3 regions of the Streptomyces sp. NPDC059851 genome follow, and region 3 is predicted to be linked to each of the others. Evidence: riboswitches for the same ligand, from Rfam matches in the RefSeq annotation. Region 3 holds a riboswitch; each other region holds the start of a gene.

Region 1 (6,618 bases), on a different contig from region 3:
GCGGTCGCAGAACGCGGCGGCGAGGTTCAGGTCGTGCAGCACGAGGAGGACGGTGGCGGGCAGGGCCCGTACCAGGGCCAGGACGTCCAGCTGGTAGCGGATGTCGAGGTGGTTCGTCGGCTCGTCCAGGACGAGCAGGCCGGTGTCCTGGGCCAGGGCGCGGGCGACGAGGGCGCGCTGGCGTTCGCCGCCGGAGAGCTCGTCGAAGCGGCGGTCCGCGAAGGCGGTCGCGCCGACGGTTTCCAGGGCTTCGGCGACGCGCCGGGCGTCGTCCGGGCCGTCCTGCTCCCAGAACCGCTTGTGCGGGCTGCGGCCCATGGCGACGACCTCGCGTACGGTCAGCCCGAGCATGCCCGTGGCATCCTGCGGGACGACCGCGGTGCGGCGGGCCCGGTCCTTGACGCCGAGCGTCGCCGCGTCCGCGCCGTCCATCAGGACGCGACCGCCCGTGGGCCGCAGGGTGCCGTACACGCAGCGCAGCAGTGTGGTCTTGCCGCTGCCGTTGGGGCCCACCACGCCGACGGTTTCACCGGGCCGGGCGGTGAGGTCGACCCCGTCGAGCAGGGTGTGTCCACCGGTCGTGTAACGCACGCCTTCCACGATGAGTTCCAGAGGGTGCGCCCCGTTCGCCCCGGTCGTGGTCATGCCAGCGCCCCCTCGGTGCGCGTGGAGCGCCTCAGCATCCACAGGAAGAACGGTCCGCCGGCCAGCGCGGTGACCACGCCGACCGGTATCTCCTCGGGCGCCGCGGCCGTACGCGCGACCAGGTCGGCCAGGAGCAGGAACACCGCCCCGCCCAGGGCGGCGACCGGCAGCAGGGCCCGGTGGCCGGCCCCGACGACCATGCGGGCGGCGTGCGGAACCATCAGCCCCACGAAGCCGATCGCCCCGCTGTACGCCACGAGCACCCCGATGACGAGGGACACGAGGACGAAGACCGCGGCGCGGAAGCGGCCCGCGTCCAGCCCCAGGGTGTGCGCGCCCTCCTCCCCGGCCAGGAGCAGGTCGAGCGGCCGGGCGAGAGCGGTCAGCAGGGCGGTACCGGCGAGCAGCACCGCGGCGGGCAGGGCCATTTCGTCGGGGCGGGCGCCGCCGAGGCCGCCCAGCGTCCATAAGAGCACGGACCGTACCTGGTCGGGGCGGGCGGCGAGCACCAGCACCAGGCTGGTGAGCGCCGAGAGGATGTACTGGACGGCGACGCCGGCGAGGACCAGCCGCCCCGTGGTCATGGTTCCGCCTCGCCGGGCCATCGCATACACGGCGACGAGCGCGCACATCGATCCGGCGAACGCGGCCGCGGGCACCCCCGCCCCACCCGCGGCGCCCGCCGTCCCGGCTCCCGCCCCGAGGACGATGACCAGGACGGCGCCGGCCGAAGCGCCAGAGGAGGCGCCGAGCAGGAACGGATCGGCGAGCTGGTTGCGCACGAGGGCCTGCAGGACCGTGCCGGCCACCGCGAGCCCGCCTCCGACGACGGCGCCGAGGAGCACCCGCGGCATCCGCACGTCCCACACGATGGAGGCGAACGCCCCGCCGCCCGGCCCCGGTCCGCGGAGCACGAGGTCGAGTACCTGGCCGGGAGCGATCCGGACCGGCCCCAGGGCGAGCCCCGCCACGGCGGACGCGAGGAGTGCGGCGGCGAGGAGGAGCAGGACCAGGGCGACGGGCGGGCGCGCGCCGCGGCGGGTCCCCCTCGTCCCGGGCCGGGTCACGGGGCGTCGGGGTGGAGCTGGCGTCCCAGTGCCTCGACGGCGTCGGCGACGCGCACGCCGAGGACGGCCGAGGACAGCGGCAGCACCGCGAACCGCCGGTTCTTGACCGCGGGAACCTCCGCGAGCGCCGGATCGTTCAACAGGCGCTGCTTCTTGGCTTCGACGGTGGTGCCGCCGTAGTCGTAGATGAGGACGACCTCGGGCTTGCGCTCGATGACCTTCTCCCACGACACGTCGCCGAAGGTGTCCTTGAGGTCGGCGAAGGTGTTCGTCCCGCCCGCGAGGGAGACGATCTCGTTGCCGATGCCGTGGCCGCCCGAGGTGAAGGCACTGTCCTCGCCTGAGTCGTAGACGAAGACGGTGGGCCGGGCCCGGTCCTTCACCCGGTCGGTGACGGCTCCGATACGGCGCTGCTCCTCCGCAATGAGCCGTTCGCCCCGCTCGGGGACGCCGAAGGTGCGGGCGAGCTCGGTGATCTCGGTCTTCAGCTGGTCCAGGCCCACCGGACCACCGGTGCAGTACTCCACGTTGAGCCGGGTGTTGATGCCCGCCTTGGCGAGCGTCTCGCGGTCGCGTCCCTGCGCCTTGTCGAAGGCGCTGGTGTAACCGCCGTAGACGAAGTCCGGGTTGGCACCGAGGAGCACCTCCTTGGACGGGTACTCCTCGGCCAGCACCTTGATCCGGTCGTACGCGGGCCGGTAGGCGGGCAGCACGGCGTCGTCGAGGTAGGCGGTGCCCGCCATCCGGTCCTGCAGGCCGAGGGCGAGCAGCAGTTCCGTGGCGTGCTGGTTCATGGTGACGGCCCGCTGCGGCGGGGCCTGGTAGGTGCTGCTGACCCCGCAGTTCGTGGCGGTGTACGGGAACCCGGGCGCGGCGGCCTCCCCCGCGGCCGTACCCGGCCCCGGCCCGCCGGGCCCACCGGGCCCGTCGCACGCGGCGAGCGGTATCAGGAGGGGAAGCGGGGCAAGTGCGCGCAGCAGGGCGCGGGAACGCGACATGGCGAAGCCTCTCCGGGGGATCCTCGTCCCCTGGTCGACGTGAAGAGGCGGCACGTCAGTATCTGGCTCCCGGCTCCGCGAGGGGGCCGGTCACAGTGGCGGGACCGCACCGGATTCGCACCGGTTTCCTGTCCTGCACCGCCGAGTTGGTCCACACCAGTTTGCCAGACCGCCACGACCGGCCGATGCGGCCGCCGCCCCTCCCGGAGACGACCCACCGCCCGGCCCATCGGACGCCTAGATCATTTGGGGGGAACGTGGGTGGTGGGGGCGGGCAGTGCCGACGGAACGCCGGCGGGTCCTGACCAACGCCACTGCGCAGTGGAATGCGGAAGGCCCAGGTCCACCTACCCGACCCGGGCCTTCGCCACAGCAGGGGCGACAGGATTCGAACCTGCGGCATTCGGTTTTGGAGACCGACGCTCTGGCCAGCTGAGCTACACCCCTTTGGTGAGGACAACCATGCCATGGCGCGGCGAGAAGATCCACTCGATTAAGGGTGCGTGTCCGCAGGAGCGGCGTCACGGCCCACTTCCCTGCCCCGGGGCGACGGCCTCGGCGGCGGGCACGACCGCCCCACCGCTGCCCGCCGACAGGGCTCTGGTGGATCCCGCTGGTGGCGCCGCGGGGGATCAGGGCCTCGGCTCCGGTCAGCGGGCCCCCACCAGGCCGGTGGATGTGGGCGGTGTCCGGCGAGGGCGGGACGCCCCGGACCTGTTTTCGAAGATCTCCTCCGAATAACTGTTATCCGGTCACCGCTCGACGGTCTCCCAGGTATCGGGCATCATCGACCGCCGGTACGGACAGGGAACCTCATATGACTACACAGCACACGGCAGAGCTGGTCGCGGCCGCCCGCGCGGGCGATCCCCGCGCGCAGGACGAGCTGGTCGGCACCTACCTGCCGCTCGTCTACAACGTCGTCGGGCGTGCTCTGAACGGGTCAGTCGACGTGGACGACGTCGTGCAGGACACGATGCTCCGCGCACTCGACGGTCTGGGCACCCTCCGCTCGGACGACAGCTTCCGGTCCTGGCTGGTGGCGATCGCGATGAACCGCGTACGGGCGTACTGGCAGGCCCGCCGCACCGCTCCCGGCGAGAGCGGCCTGGAGGCGGCCTGGGAACTCGCCGACCCGGGGGCCGACTTCGTGGACCTGACCGTCGTGCGGCTCCAGCTGGAGGGCCAGCGACGCGAGACGGCCCGTGCCACCCGCTGGCTGGAGCCCGACGACCGGGCGCTGCTGTCGCTCTGGTGGCTGGAGTGCGCGGGTGAGCTGACGCGGGCCGAGGTGGCCGCGGCGCTGGAGCTGTCCCCCCAGCACACGGCGGTGCGGGTCCAGCGGATGAAGGCACAGCTGGAGTCGGCCCGGGTGGTGGAGCGGGCGCTTGAGGCGCACCCTCCGTGCGAGATGCTCCAGTCGGTGACGGCCGGCTGGGACGGGCTTCCGTCCACGCTGTGGCGCAAGCGAATAGCCCGGCACGCCCGGGAGTGCATGCGGTGCGCGGGGCTGTGGGGCGGGCTGCTCCCGGCGGAGGGACTGCTGGCGGGCCTGGCCCTGGTGCCGGTCTCGGCGGTCCTGCTGGACAGCGTACGGTCGGCGGCTGCCGCGACGGGCGGCTTCGCCCCCGCTGGCGCGGCCTACCCGGCCTACCCGGGCGGCGACGGTGGCACGGGCGCCGGCGCAGGTTTCGGCAGCACGGGCCCCGGCGGGCCGGGCTTCGGCATCCCGGGGGGCGGCGACACGGAGCTGGCCGACGCCGCCACGCAGCTGACGCCCACCGTCTCCGCGAACGGCGGCCTCGCGGAGCCCGACCCGGCCACGGTCGGCGGCCGCAGCCTGCTGCGCAAGCGCCGGCGCAGCCGCCGCCGCGCGGTCGGCGGGGCGGTGCTCGCCGCGTGCGTCGCGGGCGGCGGCCTCGCCTACCTCGGAGGCTTCCCCGGCTCGGGCGGCAAGGAGGGCCAGGACACCGCCGCCCCGGTGAACGCGCTCTCCGCCCCGGAGTCGGCGGCCGCTTCGGCCCCCTCGTCGGCTTCGCCGTCCGCCTCCGCCTCCGCTTCGGCCTCCCCGTCCCCGTCTGCCTCGGCCTCGCCGAGCCCGTCCGCCAGCAGCACGAGCCCGAGCCCGAAGCCGACGCCGTCCAAGTCGGCCCCCCGCTCCACGGCCCCGGACCCGGCTCCCGCGCCCCAGGGCCCCGCGGGCCAGGTGGTGGCCCTGGTCAACGCCGAGCGGGCGAAGGCCGGCTGCGGCCCGCTCAAGGACGACGCGCAGCTCCGTACCGCGGCCCAGCGGCACTCCGACGACATGGCGGGCCGGGACTTCTTCTCGCACACCAGCCCCGACGGCACCGACCCGGGCGACCGGACGACGGCCGCCGGGTACCGCTGGTCGACGTACGGGGAGAACATCGCCAAGGGGCAGCAGACGCCCGAGTCGGTGATGGAGTCCTGGATGAACAGCCCCGGTCACCGCGCGAACATACTGAACTGCTCGTTCAAGGACATAGGCGTAGGAATCCACCGGAGCTCCGGTGGCCCCTGGTGGACGCAGAACTTCGGCGCCCGGTGACACCGCGCCACCCCGGCGGCGGGGGCCGGGCCCTCCCGGGGCGCGGCCGGCAGGCCCAGCTCCTCGGCGCGCAGTGCTCCGGGAGGGCGTGAGCACCACGGCGTGCGCCTGCGGGTCCGGTGCTCGGAGCACGAGAACGGGTGGCGGGGGGCGGAGACAGGCCGGATCCACGCCGTGGCGGCCGGGTGCCCGAGCCCACACGCTCGGGCGCGGACGCCCGGCCGCCGCCTCTGGCTCAGCACTGCATGCGAGAGCTGCTCAGAGCTCCTCGGCGTCCGGGTAGTGGCGCTGGAGTTCGCTGAGCACGCGCTCGTCGGCGGCCTTGATCTCCCACCACGAACTGTCCACTTCGGTGAGGACGACGACCAGCACGTCTTCGGCAAACCCACAAGCCTCCGCGTCGATCAACTGCAGGCCCGGGCTCGTCAGCGACAGCAGCGTCATGGTGTCCATCCCAGAGCCGGCGGAGCGTCGTTCCATCTCGACACAGCGCGGATCCACCATCTCGTCGATCTCAACGCGCCACGTCAACCCGAGGCCGAAGCTGCCGAGCCGAACCAACAGCTCGGCCAGCGTCACGTAATGACCTTCCCGCCAGGCACGGAAAGTGATCCCCCTCATCTCTGACCCTGCTTCAGCCGCATACGTCGACACGCCGCCCCCCTCGTTCGGCACCGAACACTAGGGCACGGGCCAGCCACCGCACACGGCCCGTCGGGCAGGTACTGGGCGGCTTTGACGAACGCCCGTACTCACGCCCAGCCGTAAAGGCCGCCCATCCTCCAACTCGGCCCGGGCTGCGTGCTGGAGGACGGGTCGGCCTTGTGCCGCAGCGTGTTCCGGGTCCTACGCGGCGGCAGTCCAGGTCCGGCCCTGCCGGTCGGATTCGTCCAGCAGGGCGGCGTAAGCCCCACGGTCATGGCGGGCTACTACGGCACCACACGGCATCGAGACCGTTCAGAGCTCCCAGTCAAGGCGTCTCGAGTTCGGGCAAGGAGAAGAAATCGGCGATCGCCTGCACCGTTCGTTCCTCGTTGTCATCCCTGTCAAGATCCGCCTTCGGCCCGATCAGGTTCGCCGCCATGAGGACGGGCAGCAGCAGATCGGGCTCCTCGCCCACTCGGCCGCACAGGTTCTCGAAGCTGAAGCCGGTGAGCAGGCTCCCGTCGCGGTAGTACTCGAACCAGGGACGGTGGGCCTTCACCAAGCACGGCTCGGTCACGAAGACGACGAGTTCGCCGCCGTCCGGGCACAGCCGCCGGTAGTCGGCAAGGTCGTGGTCGCCGCTGTCCCAGCTGAGCATGTCATGCATCATCAGCCCCCAGTCGGTTCCCTTGCC
Region 2 (6,618 bases), on a different contig from region 3:
CAGACCGGCGTAACCGGCACCCCCACGAACTGACGTACGCTGATGAACCGGGCATGGGCGCCCACGAGGTGATCTTTGCCCGCAATCCCCGCAAGATCCGCCCCCTCCGTCGGCCGCCTCGTCCCGCTCCGAGACCGGTCGGACGGTCCGCTCCCCGCCACCGCGGGGGCAAGAACTCCCGGGAGTCCGCCACCGTGGCCATTTCGGTTTTCGATCTCTTTTCGATCGGCATCGGTCCGTCCAGCTCGCACACCGTGGGTCCGATGCGCGCCGCCCGCATGTTCGTCACGCGGCTGAAGAAGGACGGTGTGCTCGCGCAGACCGCCTCCGTCCGGGCCGAGCTGTACGGCTCGCTCGGCGCGACCGGACACGGCCACGGCACCCCGAAGGCGGTGCTGCTCGGCCTGGAGGGCCACTCCCCGCGCACCGTGGACGTGGAGACGGCCGACGACGAGGTGGAGCGCATCCGGCAGACCGGCCGGCTGCGCCTGCTCGGCACGGAGATAGGCAGTGCCCACGAGATCGCGTTCGACGAGCCGAGCCAGCTGATCCTGCACCGCCGCCGGGCCCTGCCGTACCACGCGAACGGCATGACCCTCTTCGCGTACGACGCCTCGGGCGCCCCGCTGCTGGAGAAGACCTACTACTCGGTCGGCGGCGGCTTCGTCGTGGACGAGGACGCGGTCGGCGAGGACCGGATCAAGCTCGACGACACCGTACTGAAGTACCCCTTCCGCTCCGGTGACGAGATGCTGCGCCTGGCCAAGGAGACGGGCCTGTCGATCTCCTCGCTGATGCTGGAGAACGAGAAGGCCTGGCGCACGGAGGAGGAGATCCGCGCGGGCCTGCTGGAGATCTGGCGGGTCATGCAGGCCTGCGTCGCGCGCGGCATGTCCCGCGAGGGCATCCTCCCGGGCGGCCTGCGGGTCAAGCGCCGCGCGGCGGCGACGGCGCGCCAGCTGCGCACCGAGGGCGACCCGATGCTGCACCGCAGCGAGTGGACGACGATCTACGCGATGGCCGTGAACGAGGAGAACGCGGCGGGCGGCCGCGTCGTGACGGCCCCGACGAACGGCGCGGCGGGCGTCCTCCCGGCCGTCCTGCACTACTACGTGAACTTCGTGCCCGGCGCCGACGAGGACGGCGTGGTCCGCTTCCTCCTCGCCGCGGGCGCGATCGGCATGCTGTTCAAGGAGAACGCCTCGATCTCCGGCGCCGAGGTCGGCTGCCAGGGCGAGGTCGGCTCCGCCTGCTCGATGGCGGCGGGCGCCCTCGCGGAGGTCCTGGGCGGCACCCCGGAGCAGGTCGAGAACGCGGCCGAGATCGGCATGGAGCACAACCTGGGCCTGACCTGCGACCCGGTCGGCGGCCTGGTCCAGATCCCGTGCATCGAGCGCAACGGCATGGCCGCGGTCAAGGCGGTCACGGCCGCGAAGATGGCGATGCGCGGGGACGGCAGCCACAAGGTCTCCCTGGACAAGGTCATCAAGACCATGAAGGAGACCGGCGCCGACATGAAGATCAAGTACAAGGAGACGGCCCGCGGCGGCCTCGCCGTCAACGTCATCGAATGCTGACCTGACCCGGTCCGCACGCGTACGAGGACCCCGGGCGCCGCTGCGCCCGGGGTCCTCGTACGTCTCCGCCCGACCGCTCCCCTCACCCTCACCCGCAGCCGCAGCCGCAGCCGCAGCCGCAGCCGCAGCAACCGTCCGGTTTTCCCGGGTGTTGAGGTTTGGCGGGGATTGATCACGCTTCAGGGCGAACCGTAGGGGCTGGGGGTGGTACGGGAGGATCCCGGTGCGCCAGGGTGATCACGTGACGTCGCGGCACATCCCCCGGCGGCCGGCCGACCGCCGTGGACCGCAGCCCTTTCCCGTACGGAGGACTTCACCATGACGAGCAACCGCAGCGCCCGCCTGATCACCGCGCTCGCCGCTCTCCCCCTCGCCGCCCTGCTCTGCTCGGGCACCGCCCGGGCCGACAGCGGAGCCGGGGCGGGGACCTCCTCGAACGCGTCCGCCGCCGAGATCGTGGGCAGCGGCGTCTTCGGCGCCAACGCGGGCAACTCTTCCACCACCCAGCAGGTGGCCACCGGCTCCGGGGCGACGAACCAGAGCAACGGCGTACAGCTGAACGGCACCGGCTCCGCCACCGTAGGACAGTCGAACGGGAACGCGCCGGCCTTCGTCGAGCCCGCGGCCGTCGAGCCCGCTCCGTAGCGGCCCGGTGCCCGCGGGGACCCGCCCTCCGGCCGGAGGGCGGGCCCGCGCCCGTTCCGCTGCACACCGCCCGATCGACTACCCCTTTTGACCCGATGACATCATGGATCGCGCATTTATGCCCATTGGGAAATTCAGGTGGTTTTGCTGCAACCATGGGCGAGCAGGAAGTGTCTCCAGCAGCGACACGGATCCCCGTCCCTACAGAACCAGGGGGACGTCATGAACCATCTCCGCCGCCGGCAGACCGTGGCCCTGGCCACGGGAGCTCTCCTCACCGCCGGACTCGCCCTCGCCGCGCCCGCCTCCACCGCCCAGCCCCCGGCCGCCGCGGCCGCCGGGCGCACCGCCACCCCGCTCGTCGTGAACGCCCGCTGGGCCGGGCACTGCGCGTACGACCGGATCGTCATCGACCTCCGGGGCCGCGTCCCCGACGTCGAGGTCACCCGCGTCCCGCGGCTGTACCGGGACGGGTCCGGCGAACCCGTCGCGCTGGCCGGGAAGCACTTCCTGCAGATCCGCCTGCACCCCGCCGAGGCGCACCTGCGCTCCGGTGAGAGCACCTACCGCGGGCCGAAGCTGGCGAAGATCGACCTGCCCGCGCTGAAGGGCTTCGCCATGACGGGCGACTTCGAGGGGTACGTCACCTTCGGCGCCGCCTTCGACGGAAGGCCGTCCTACAGGTCGTTCACGCTGCGCTCGCCCGACCGGTTCGTGCTGGACGTCGCGCACCGGAACGTGTGCTGCGGCTGACCCTCCGTCCGCTGGTGCCCGGGGCCGCCCGCCCGCGCCGCCGTCCCGGGCACCCGTCCGCCCGGTCGGGCCGCCGGGGTCCGGGGCGTCAGCGGTGTTCGGGGTTGGGGAAGTCGAAGCGGCAGCCGGCGTCCCATGCCGAGCGCTGGTTGCCGTGGGCGGGGACGCCGCCGGAGCGCTTGAGCAGGGCGGCCAGGTGCATCAGGTTCCACGACATGAACGCCGTGTTCCGGTTGGTGAAGTCGTTCTCCGGGCCGCCCGAGCCCGGGTCGAGGTACGAGGGGCCGGGCCCCGCCTCGCCGATCCAGCCGGCGTCGGCCTGTGGCGGGATGGTGTACCCGAGGTGCTGGAGGCTGTAGAGGACGTTCATGGCGCAGTGCTTCACGCCGTCCTCGTTGCCCGTGATCAGCGCCCCGCCGACGCGCCCGTAGTAGGCGTACTGGCCCTGCTCGTTCAGGAGCGACGAGCAGGCGTAGAGCCGCTCGATGACCTGCTTCATCACGGAGCTGTTGTCGCCGAGCCAGATGGGCCCGCACAGCACGAGGATGTCGGCGGCCATGATCTGGCTGTACAGGACGGGCCACTGGTCGGTTTCCCACCCGTGCTCGGTCATGTCCGGCCAGACCCCGGTGGCGATGTCGTGGTCGACGGCGCGGATCAGCGAGGTCCGGGCGCCGGCCGCCTCCATGACCGCGCGGCTCCGCACGATCAGGCCTTCCGTGTTGCTGGTCTCCGGCGAGCGCTTGAGCGTGCAGTTGACGTAGACGGCGGTGAGGTCGGAGTAGTCGAACGCCCCGGCGTTCGCCCCCGGCTGCGGTGTTGCGGTGTCGTGTTCGTCGGCCACCTTCCCAGCCTGCGGGCCAGCCGGGCCGTCCGGCGACCGGAAGGCGCCCGTCCGGGGGCGCCCGTCCGGGGGCCGCCCCTCCCGGCCGCCCACTGCGCGCTCCCCGGCGGCGCCGGTTGGAGCACAGGAACGGAAGGGCGCCGCAGCACGCGCCGGGCCCCGCTACCAGTCGCTCCGTGCAGGAAGTTCCTTGGCCCTGCCACCGTTTCGCCCGCGCACCGGGGGCGCGTCGGCCCACCACGGGCGTGAAGCGGAATCCCCGGGCCCAAGGGCCGGTGCGGATCCGGGTTGTTAGGGATCCATGGAGCGGATTAGGGTCATCACGCCTTGGTGTACGGGAAACCGGTGGAAGACCGGTGCGGCCCTCGCCACTGTGAACGGGAAGTCCGGCTCCACTCCTGCGGGAAAGCCACTGGGCAGCGCGGGGAGGGACCCGCACCGCCCGGGAAGGCGGAGCCAGGGCATCAGTACCCGTGAGCCAGGAGACCGGCCAAGGCGCGTTGTCCATCCACGAGGTGCTGGAGAGGTCTCCCACTCATGCATATAGCCGAGGGGTTCTTGCCCCCTTTGCACGCGGCCGCCTGGGGCGCCGCGTCCGCTCCCTTCGTCGTCCACGGGGTACGGGCCCTCACCCGCGAGGTGAAGGCCAACCCGGAGAGCACCCTCCTGCTCGGCGCGTCCGGAGCGTTCACCTTCGTCCTGTCCGCGCTGAAGATCCCGTCGGTGACGGGCAGCTGCTCACACCCCACCGGGACCGGGCTCGGTGCGATCCTGTTCCGGCCGCCGATCATGGCGGTGCTCGGCACGATCACCCTCCTCTTCCAGGCGCTGCTGCTCGCGCACGGCGGACTGACCACCCTCGGCGCCAACGTCTTCTCGATGGCCATCGCCGGGCCGTGGTCCGGGTACTGCATCTACCTGCTGCTGCGGCGGCTCAACGCCCCGCTGATGGTGTCGGTGTTCTTCGGCGCCTTCTTCGCCGACCTCGTCACCTACTGCGTGACCTCCGTGCAGCTGGCGCTGGCCTTCCCGGACCCGGCTACGGGCTTCTTCGGTGGGCTCGCGAAGTTCGGCGGCATCTTCGCGGTCACCCAGATCCCGCTCGCCGTGAGCGAGGGCCTGCTGACGGTCCTGGTGATGCGGCTGCTGATGCAGTCCAGCAAGTCCGACCTGGTCCGGCTGGGCGTCGCGAAGCTCGCCGGCCGCTCCGAGCAGAAGACGGCGGTGTGACGCCCATGAACCCGAGCCGGAACACGAAGATCAACGGTCTGCTGCTGCTCCTGGTGGCGGCGCTGGCCGTGCTGCCGCTCGCCCTGGGCCTCGGCGAGGGCAAGGAGGAGCCGTTCGCGGGTGCCGACGCGCAGGCGGAGGCGGCCATCAGCGAGCTGAAGCCGGATTACGAGCCCTGGTTCTCCCCGCTGTACGAGCCCCCGTCCGGGGAGGTCGAGTCGGCCCTGTTCGCCCTCCAGGCGGCGCTGGGCGCGGGCGTGCTCGCGTACTACTTCGGGGTCCGACGGGGCCGTCGCCAGGGTGCGGCGGCCGCGGCCGCGGGCACGCCCTCCGCCGACACCGCACCGGCACGGGCCTCCGCATCCACGTCCGCATCCACACCCGCAGCGGCGCCCGCCTCGGAGTCGTAGCGTGCTGCCCATCGACGTGGCTGCGCACGGCAGCCGCTGGCGGGGCCGGCATCCGTTGGAGAAGGCACTGCTCGGACTGGGTCTGACGGTCAGTGCCCTGTGCCTGCCGGCCTGGCCCGGCGGGCCGCTCGTGGCTGCCGCGACCCTCGCCGTGCTCCTCGGGCCGGCCGGGGTCGCCGGGCGGCAACTGTGGCGGGCCTTCCGGATCCCGCTGGGGTTCTGCTTCACCGGGGCGCTGCCGCTGCTGGTCGCGGTCGGCGGCCCGGCGGGCCCGGTCTCCCTGGCCCCGGACGGGCCGCGGCTCGCCACCGAGCTCCTGCTGCGCACGTCGGCGGCCTCGCTCGGAGTCCTGCTGTTCGCGTTCACCACACCGGTGTCGGACGTGCTGCCCCGGCTGGCCCGGGCCGGGGTGCCGGCGCCGGTGGTGGACGTGGCGCTGGTCATGTACCGGATCGGGTTCCTGCTGCTCGACTCCCTCGCCCAGGTGCGGCGCGCGCAGGCCGCCCGTCTGGGGCACGCGGGCCGGGCGGCGGCCTGGCGCTCGGTGGCGGGGCTCGCCTCCACCTCGTTCGTACGGGCCTTCGACCGCGCGGCGCGGCTCCAGTCGGGCCTGGCCGGGCGCGGCTACGACGGCGCGCTGCGGGTGCTCGTCCCCGAGGCGACGCTGTCATGGCGATTCCTCGCCGCCTCGGCGGCCCTGCTCGCGGCCGTGGCCGCACTGACACTCACCCTGAAGGGGCTGTACCCGTGAACGCGTTGGTGGAACTGGCCGGGGCCGGCTATGCGTACGAGGACGGCCCGGCGGTGCTGACCGGGGTGGACTTCGCCATCGCCGAGGGCCGGGCGCTGGTCCTGCTCGGCCGCAACGGCAGTGGCAAGACCACGCTGATGCGGCTGCTCAGCGGCGGCCTGCGGCCCGATTCGGGCGAACTGCGGCTCGACGGGACGGCGGTCGGCTACGACCGGGCGGGCCTGACCCGGTTGCGGACGGCGGTGCAGCTGGTGGTCCAGGACCCGGACGACCAGCTGTTCGCCGCCTCGGTGGAACAGGACGTGTCCTTCGGCCCGATGAACCTCGGCCTGCCCGCGGACGAGGTGCGGGACCGGGTGGAGTCCGCGCTGGCCGCGCTGGACATCACCGGGCTGCGGGACCGCCCGA
Region 3 (6,618 bases):
CGGACTGCTCCGGGCCGCCCACGTCGCGCGCGACGACCACCGGGGTCTGCGGCGAGCGGAGCTCCAGCAGCAGCTCGCGTGCCTTGGCGACCTGCCAGGTCCGGCTGCGCGAGCCCGGGTTGTACAGGGCGAGCACCAGGTCGGCCGCGGCGGCGGCGCGCAGCCGCTCCGCGATCACCTCCCACGGCTTGAGCCGGTCGGACAGGGAGACGGTGGCGTAGTCGTGGCCGAGCGGGGCCCCGGCGGCGGCAGCCGCGGCGTTGGCGGCGGTCACGCCCGGCAGGACCCGTACGGGCACGTCCTTGTACTCCGGCTGCGCGGCGACCTCCAGGACGGCGGTGGCCATGGCGAAGACGCCCGGGTCCCCGCCGGAGACCACGGCCACCCGCTGGCCCCGCCGGGCCAGGTCGAGCGCGAACTCGGCGCGCTCCGACTCGACCTTGTTGTCGGAGCCGTGCCGGATCTGCCCCGGCCTGGCGGGGACCCGGTCCAGGTACGTGGTGTAGCCGATCAGGACCTCGGCGTCGGACAGCGCCCGACGCGTCTCGGGGGTGAGCCACAGGGGCCCGGCCGGTCCGGTGCCGACGACGGCGACCTCGCCGGGCCCGGAGGGCACGCTGCCCGGGTTGCCGATGCGGCTGGGTACGACGGCGACGGCGAAGTACGGGACGGTGTCGGGGTCGGTGTCCGCGAGGACGCCGGTCCGCTCCCCCTCCATGGTGGCGCGCTCGACGTAGCGGGCCTCGGCGAGGCGGCCACTGCCCTCCATGGCACGGCGCACGGCGGGGAAGGTGCGGCCGAGCTTCATGACGACCGCGGAATCGGTGGCGGCCAGGCGGGCGGTGAGCTCTTCCTCGGGCAGGGTGCCGGGGAGGATGGTGAGCACCTCCTCGCCCTCCACGAGCGGGGTGCCCAGGCGGGCAGCGGCGGCGCTGACCGAGGTCACGCCGGGGATGACCTCGGCCTCGTAGCGGTCGGCGAGCCGCTTGTGCATGTGCATGTACGAGCCGTAGAAGAGCGGGTCGCCCTCGGCGAGGACCGCCACGGTCCGGCCGGCGTCCAGGTGGGCGGCCAGGCGGGCGGCGGAGGCCTCGTAGAACTCCTCCATCGCGCCCTGGTAGCCGCCGGGGTGGTCGGTGGTTTCCGTGGTGACCGGGTAGACCAGCGGCTCCTCGATGTGGTCCGCGCGCAGGTGGCGGGCGGCGATGGAGCGGGCGATGGAGCGGCCGTGGCGGGCGCTGTGGTAGGCGACGACATCGGCCTCGCCGATCACCTCGACGGCCCGCAGGGTCATCAGGGACGGGTCACCGGGACCGAGCCCGACCCCGTACAGGCGGCCCTTGGTGCTGTTGGCGGTGCTGGCGGCGCTGGTGGTGGTGCTCGTGGTGCTCATTCTTCCTCGCTCGCGATGGCGTTGAGGGCGGCGGCCGCGATGGCGCTGCCGCCGCGCCGGCCGCGGACGATGAGGTGGTCGAGGCCGGAGGGGTGGGCGGCCAGGGCGTCCTTGGATTCGGCGGCACCGATGAAGCCGACGGGCACGCCGATGACGGCGGCCGGGCGCGGCGCGCCCTCCTCGATCATCTCCAGCAGCCGGAACAGGGCGGTCGGCGCGTTGCCGACGGCGATCACGGAGCCTTCCAGCAGGCCGCGGTCGCGCCACACTTCGAGGGCGGCCGCGCTGCGGGTGGTGCCCATGCGCTGGGCGAGGGCGGGGACGGCCGGGTCGGAGAGGGTGCAGATCACCTCGTTGTCGGCGGGCAGCCGCTTGCGGGTGACGCCGCTGGCGACCATCTGCACGTCACAGAGGATGGGCGCGCCCGCGTGCAGGGCGGCGCGGGCGCGCAGGACGACCTCCGGCGTGTAGCCGAGGTCCCGGGGCAGGTCGGTCATTCCGCAGGCGTGAATCATGCGCACCGCGACCTGTGCGACGGAGGCGGGCAGCCCGGAGAGGTCCGCCTCGGCGCGGATCGTGGCAAAGGACTGGCGGTAGATCTCCGCGCCGTCCTTCTCGTACTCGAACACTGTGTACTCGCTCATTTCTTCGCTGCGTCGTCGTGGGAGGTGGTGCGGCGTGCGGACGCGAGGGCCGCGGCCAGGTGGTCGGGAGTCTTGAGGCCGCCGAGGTGCGGGGGACTGCCGCCGGCGACGGAGAGGTCGTAGCCGGCCGGGGTGGCGACGAGGTCGACCCACGCGGTGCCGCGGGGATGCCCGCAGCGGCGCTCGCAGCCGGACCAGTGCACGGGCAGCGGCCCGGTCGCGCGGGCGGCAACGGCCCGGGCGTCGGCGCGGACGTCGGCCAGCGACTTGGCGCAACCGGGCCGTCCGGTACAGGCGGTGACGGAACGCCAGGGGTCGTCGGGATCGGTGACGAGCCCGGCGGCGGTGAGCGCCGCCAGTGCCTGCGGGGCCCGGTCGACGGGCAGGCCGGGGACGACGATCCCGCGCCAGGGCGTGAGCCGCATGCGGCCGGTGAGCCCTGCCAGCAGTCTCCACTGAGCGGTGGTCAGCCGCGCGAGCGGCGCAACGACGCTGACGGCAACGCTCCCTCCAACACCGCCGAGACCACCGACACCACCGACGAGCCCGGGCTCCGGCCCCGGCCCGTCCGGGCGGGCCGCGCCCGCACTCCGGACGCCCTGGGGGACGGCGGCACCACCGACCCCAGCGGGCACGGGCCCGGGCGCGGTGACGGCGGTTGCCGGTACGCCGACGGCCTTCAGACGGTCCGCCAACCCGGCGGCGTGCAGGGCGTGTTCGGCAGGCAGTTCGACGACCCGCCAGGCGCGCGTACCGGCGGCGCGAACCGCGTCGAGGAAGTACCGTGCGGCGGCCACGGCAGCGCGCGGCACATCGGCCGCGGACACGAGCACCGCCCGCTCCGCAACGCCCGCCGAACCGTCGGCACCACCAGGCGTCGGACCGTCCGCGGCCGCGTCGACAGGGGCCGGGACGGCAGTCGGTGCGGCCGGGGAGGTCGCGACGTACAGGAGGGCGTGTTCGGCGTCGCGGGCGACGACGGTGACGTCCGCATCCAATGAGGCCACGTCGCCGCGGCCGTCGTCGAGGGCGAACAGGAAGCGGCCCGACAGGGCTGCCGTGTCGGGGTCGGCGCACAAAAGCCGGTCCAGTTCGGCCACCCACGGGGCCACGTCGGGCAGGCCGCGGCCGTCCAGGCCGGTCAGCGGCGAGGCGACGACGTTGCGGACCCGCTCGTGGGTGGGGGTGGGCAGCAGCCCGGCCCGGTCCAGTACCTCGGCCAGTTCGCCGCCGCAGCTCGCGCCTAGCCCGCGGAGTTGGGCGTTGCCGCGCGAGGTGAGGTCGATGTGCCCGTCGCCGAGCCGGTCGGCGGCGTCGGCGAGCAGCCGGGCCGCTTCCTCGCCGAGCATCCCGCCGGGGATCCGCACCCGGGCCAGGTACCCGTCGTCGGCCGCGTGGAGGCGCAGTGCGCCGGGGCAGGCGTCACCGCGCTCCCGTATGACGGGTTCGTCCCGTGCTGCGGGGGCGGAGGGGGGTGTGGGCATGGCGGCGAGCATACCCACGAATCCGGACCCTCGACCTGTGGCCGTCACCACCCCCGACCTGCGGCCACCACCGCCTCCTCCCAGCACCCCCACCCGGCCACGGCCCGGCCACGGCCCGTCTCCAGCCGCCGCCCCGCCACGTGCCCGCCGCGCCCCCGCCTCCGCACTCCGGCGCACCGCCGCCGCGCACTTCGCGGTACGACCGCGCACGCCCGCCCCACGCCCCGCCGCACAACCGCACACGCACGACCGCGCACGCCCCGCCGGAGTCCCCCGCGCCCCCGCCCACCAGGGGCGGTACCGGCTCATGGGCCTCTCCCGCCCCGCCTGGCGCCGGCGCCGCGACCCCCACTCCCCGGCCGGGGCAGCGGCACCTAAGATGACCTTCGGCGTGCCATTCGGCCCGCTCATCGCCGAGGACGGCGACATGGGAGGAAGCCCGGTGCGATTCCGGCGCGGTCCCGCCACTGTGAACCCGGCAGAGCAGCCGCCGACCCGGGTGAGTCAGGAACTCCCGCCGTCCTCACTGCCCGGGGCGCGGAAACCCCGAGGAAGGCCTGCCGCCGCATGATCCTGCTGCTGTCGACGTCCGACACCGATCTGCTCAGCGCCCGAGCGGCCGCGGACGGCCCGGTGCCGTACCGGTTCGCGAACCCCTCCCGCCTTCCCCTCGACGACCTCCCCGGCCTCCTCGACGGCGTCGACCTGGTCGTCGTGCGCCTCCTCGGCGGTCTGCGCGCCTGGCAGGACGGCCTGGACCTGCTGCTGGCCCCCGAGCAGACCCGCCCCGTCGTCGTGCTGACCGGCGAACAGGCCCCGGACGCACAGCTGATGGAGGCGTCGACGGTCCCGATCGGCATCGCGGCCGAGGCGCACGCCTACCTGGCGCACGGCGGCCCCGCCAACCTGGAGCAGCTGGCCCGCTTCCTGTCCGACACCGTCCTGCTCACCGGGCACGGCTTCGAGCCGCCCGCCGCCGCCCCCACCTGGGGCGCCCTGGAACGCCCGGAGCCGGCGGCAGCGGCGTCCACCGCCGCGGCCGGCCCGCGGATCGCAGTGCTCTACTACCGTGCCCACCAGATGAGCGGCAACACGGCCTTCGTGCACGCGCTGTGCGACGCGATCGAGGCGGCGGGCGGATCCCCGATGCCGCTGTACGTGTCCTCCCTGCGCACCCCGGAGCCGGAGCTGCTGACCGCCCTGGAGGCGGCCGACGCGGTGATCACCACCGTGCTCGCAGCCGGCGGCACCCGCCCCGCGACCGCCTCCGCCGGCGGCGACGACGAGTCCTGGGACGCGGGCGCGCTCGCCCGGCTGGGCGTGCCGGTCCTGCAGGCCCTGTGCCTGACCGGGTCGCGCAGCGCCTGGGAGGAGAACGACGAGGGCCTGTCGCCGCTCGACGCCGCGACGCAGGTCGCCGTGCCCGAGTTCGACGGACGCCTGATCACCGTCCCGTTCTCGTTCAAGGAGTTCGACGAGGACGGTCTGCCCGCCTACGTGGCGGACCCCGAGCGGGCAGCCCGCGTCGCGGGGATCGCCGTACGCCACGCCCGGCTCCGGCACATCGCCCGCGGCGACAAGAAGATCGCGCTGGTCCTGTCCGCCTACCCGACGAAGCACTCGCGGATCGGCAACGCGGTCGGCCTCGACACCCCGGCCAGCGCGATGGTGCTGCTGCGCGCCCTCCTGGACGCCGGCTACGACTTCGGCCCCGCCGAGGAGATCCCGGGCCTGCTGTCCGGTGACGGCGACGAGCTGATCCGCGCCCTGATCGAGGCCGGCGGCCACGACCAGGACTGGCTGACCGAGGAGCAGCTCGCCCGCAACCCGGTCCGGATCCCGGCCGCCGACTACCGGCGGTGGTTCGCCGAACTGCCGGCCGAGCTGCGCGAGCAGGTCGAGGAGCACTGGGGTCCGGCGCCCGGTGAGATGTTCGTGGACCGCTCGCAGAACCCGGAGGGCGACATCGTCCTCGCCGCCCTGCGCCGCGGGAACCTGCTGGTCCTGATCCAGCCGCCCCGCGGGTTCGGGGAGAACCCGATCGCGATCTACCACGACCCGGACCTGCCCCCCTCGCACCACTACCTGGCCGCGTACCGGTGGATCCAGGCCCGTGCCGAGGACGGCGGTTTCGGCGCCGACGCGATGATCCACCTGGGCAAGCACGGCAACCTGGAGTGGCTGCCGGGCAAGAACGCCGGCCTGTCGGCGGCGTGCGCGCCCGACGCCGCGCTCGGCGACCTGCCGCTCGTCTACCCGTTCCTGGTCAACGACCCGGGCGAGGGCACCCAGGCCAAGCGCCGCGTGCACGCCACCCTGGTCGACCACCTGGTGCCGCCGATGGCGCGTGCGGAGTCGTACGGCGACATCGCCCGCCTGGAGCAGCACCTGGACGAGTACGCCCAGATCAGCTCCATGGACCCGGCGAAGCTCCCCGCGATCCGGGCGCAGATCTGGACGCTGATCCAGGCGGCGAAGCTGGACCACGACCTGGGGCTCGACGAGCGCCCGGACGACGACGGCTTCGACGACTTCCTGCTGCACGTCGACGGCTGGCTGTGCGAGGTGAAGGACGCCCAGATCCGCGACGGCCTGCACGTCCTGGGCGGTGCCCCGACCGGCGCGTCCCGCGTCAACCTGGTCCTGGCGATCCTGCGCGCCCGCCAGATCTGGGGCGGTACGACGGCCCTGCCCGGCCTGCGCGAGGCGCTCGGCCTGGACGAGTCCGCGGCCACCCGTACGTCCGCCGACGCGGTGGAGGAGACGGCCCGGGCGCTGGTGGAGGCGATGGAGGACGCCGGCTGGGACCCGGCCGCGGTGGCCACGGTCGCCGCGGGCCGTTCGGCGGACGTGGCGGCCGTGCTGGACTTCGCGGCCCGCGAGGTGGTGCCGCGGCTGGCCGGCACGACCGACGAGATCGCGCACGTGCTGGCGGCCCTCGACGGCCGGTTCGTCCCGGCGGGCCCGTCCGGCTCGCCGCTGCGCGGCCTGGTGAACGTGCTGCCGACCGGCCGGAACTTCTACTCGGTCGACCCGAAGGCCGTCCCGTCCCGCCTGGCGTGGGAGACCGGGCAGGCGCTCGCCGACTCCCTCCTGA

What was found. Region 3 has a riboswitch for cobalamin ahead of cobN (cobaltochelatase subunit CobN). Riboswitches for the same ligand answer to the same signal wherever they lie in the genome.
Region 1: it holds a riboswitch for cobalamin, as region 3 does, so the genes downstream of both, ACFV7Q_RS01765 (ABC transporter substrate-binding protein) here and cobN (cobaltochelatase subunit CobN) in region 3, are expected to answer to the same signal.
Region 2: it holds a riboswitch for cobalamin, as region 3 does, so the genes downstream of both, ACFV7Q_RS28890 (energy-coupling factor ABC transporter permease) here and cobN (cobaltochelatase subunit CobN) in region 3, are expected to answer to the same signal.

What each region holds. Positions count from the first base shown of each region.
Region 1 covers NZ_JBHWJJ010000004.1:227-6,844, forward strand. The annotation lists gene ACFV7Q_RS01755 (ABC transporter ATP-binding protein) at 1-645, opposite strand, end outside; gene ACFV7Q_RS01760 (FecCD family ABC transporter permease) at 642-1,712, opposite strand; gene ACFV7Q_RS01765 (ABC transporter substrate-binding protein) at 1,709-2,710, opposite strand; cobalamin riboswitch at 2,746-2,882, opposite strand; tRNA gene ACFV7Q_RS01770 (tRNA-Trp) at 3,084-3,157, opposite strand; gene ACFV7Q_RS01775 (sigma-70 family RNA polymerase sigma factor) at 3,528-5,279, shown strand; gene ACFV7Q_RS01780 (hypothetical protein) at 5,538-5,858, opposite strand; gene ACFV7Q_RS01785 (hypothetical protein) at 6,250-6,618, opposite strand, start outside.
Region 2 covers NZ_JBHWJJ010000110.1:14,352-20,969, forward strand. The annotation lists gene ACFV7Q_RS28870 (L-serine ammonia-lyase) at 195-1,577, shown strand; gene ACFV7Q_RS28875 (hypothetical protein) at 1,896-2,222, shown strand; gene ACFV7Q_RS28880 (hypothetical protein) at 2,445-2,975, shown strand; gene ACFV7Q_RS28885 (flavodoxin family protein) at 3,064-3,819, opposite strand; cobalamin riboswitch at 4,131-4,329, shown strand; gene ACFV7Q_RS28890 (energy-coupling factor ABC transporter permease) at 4,357-5,049, shown strand; gene ACFV7Q_RS28895 (energy-coupling factor ABC transporter substrate-binding protein) at 5,055-5,459, shown strand; gene cbiQ (cobalt ECF transporter T component CbiQ) at 5,461-6,210, shown strand; gene ACFV7Q_RS28905 (energy-coupling factor ABC transporter ATP-binding protein) at 6,207-6,618, shown strand, end outside.
Region 3 covers NZ_JBHWJJ010000077.1:15,347-21,964, reverse strand. The annotation lists gene ACFV7Q_RS24110 (precorrin-2 C(20)-methyltransferase) at 1-1,393, opposite strand, end outside; gene ACFV7Q_RS24105 (precorrin-8X methylmutase) at 1,390-2,037, opposite strand; gene cobG (precorrin-3B synthase) at 2,034-3,521, opposite strand; cobalamin riboswitch at 3,894-4,056, shown strand; gene cobN (cobaltochelatase subunit CobN) at 4,089-6,618, shown strand, end outside.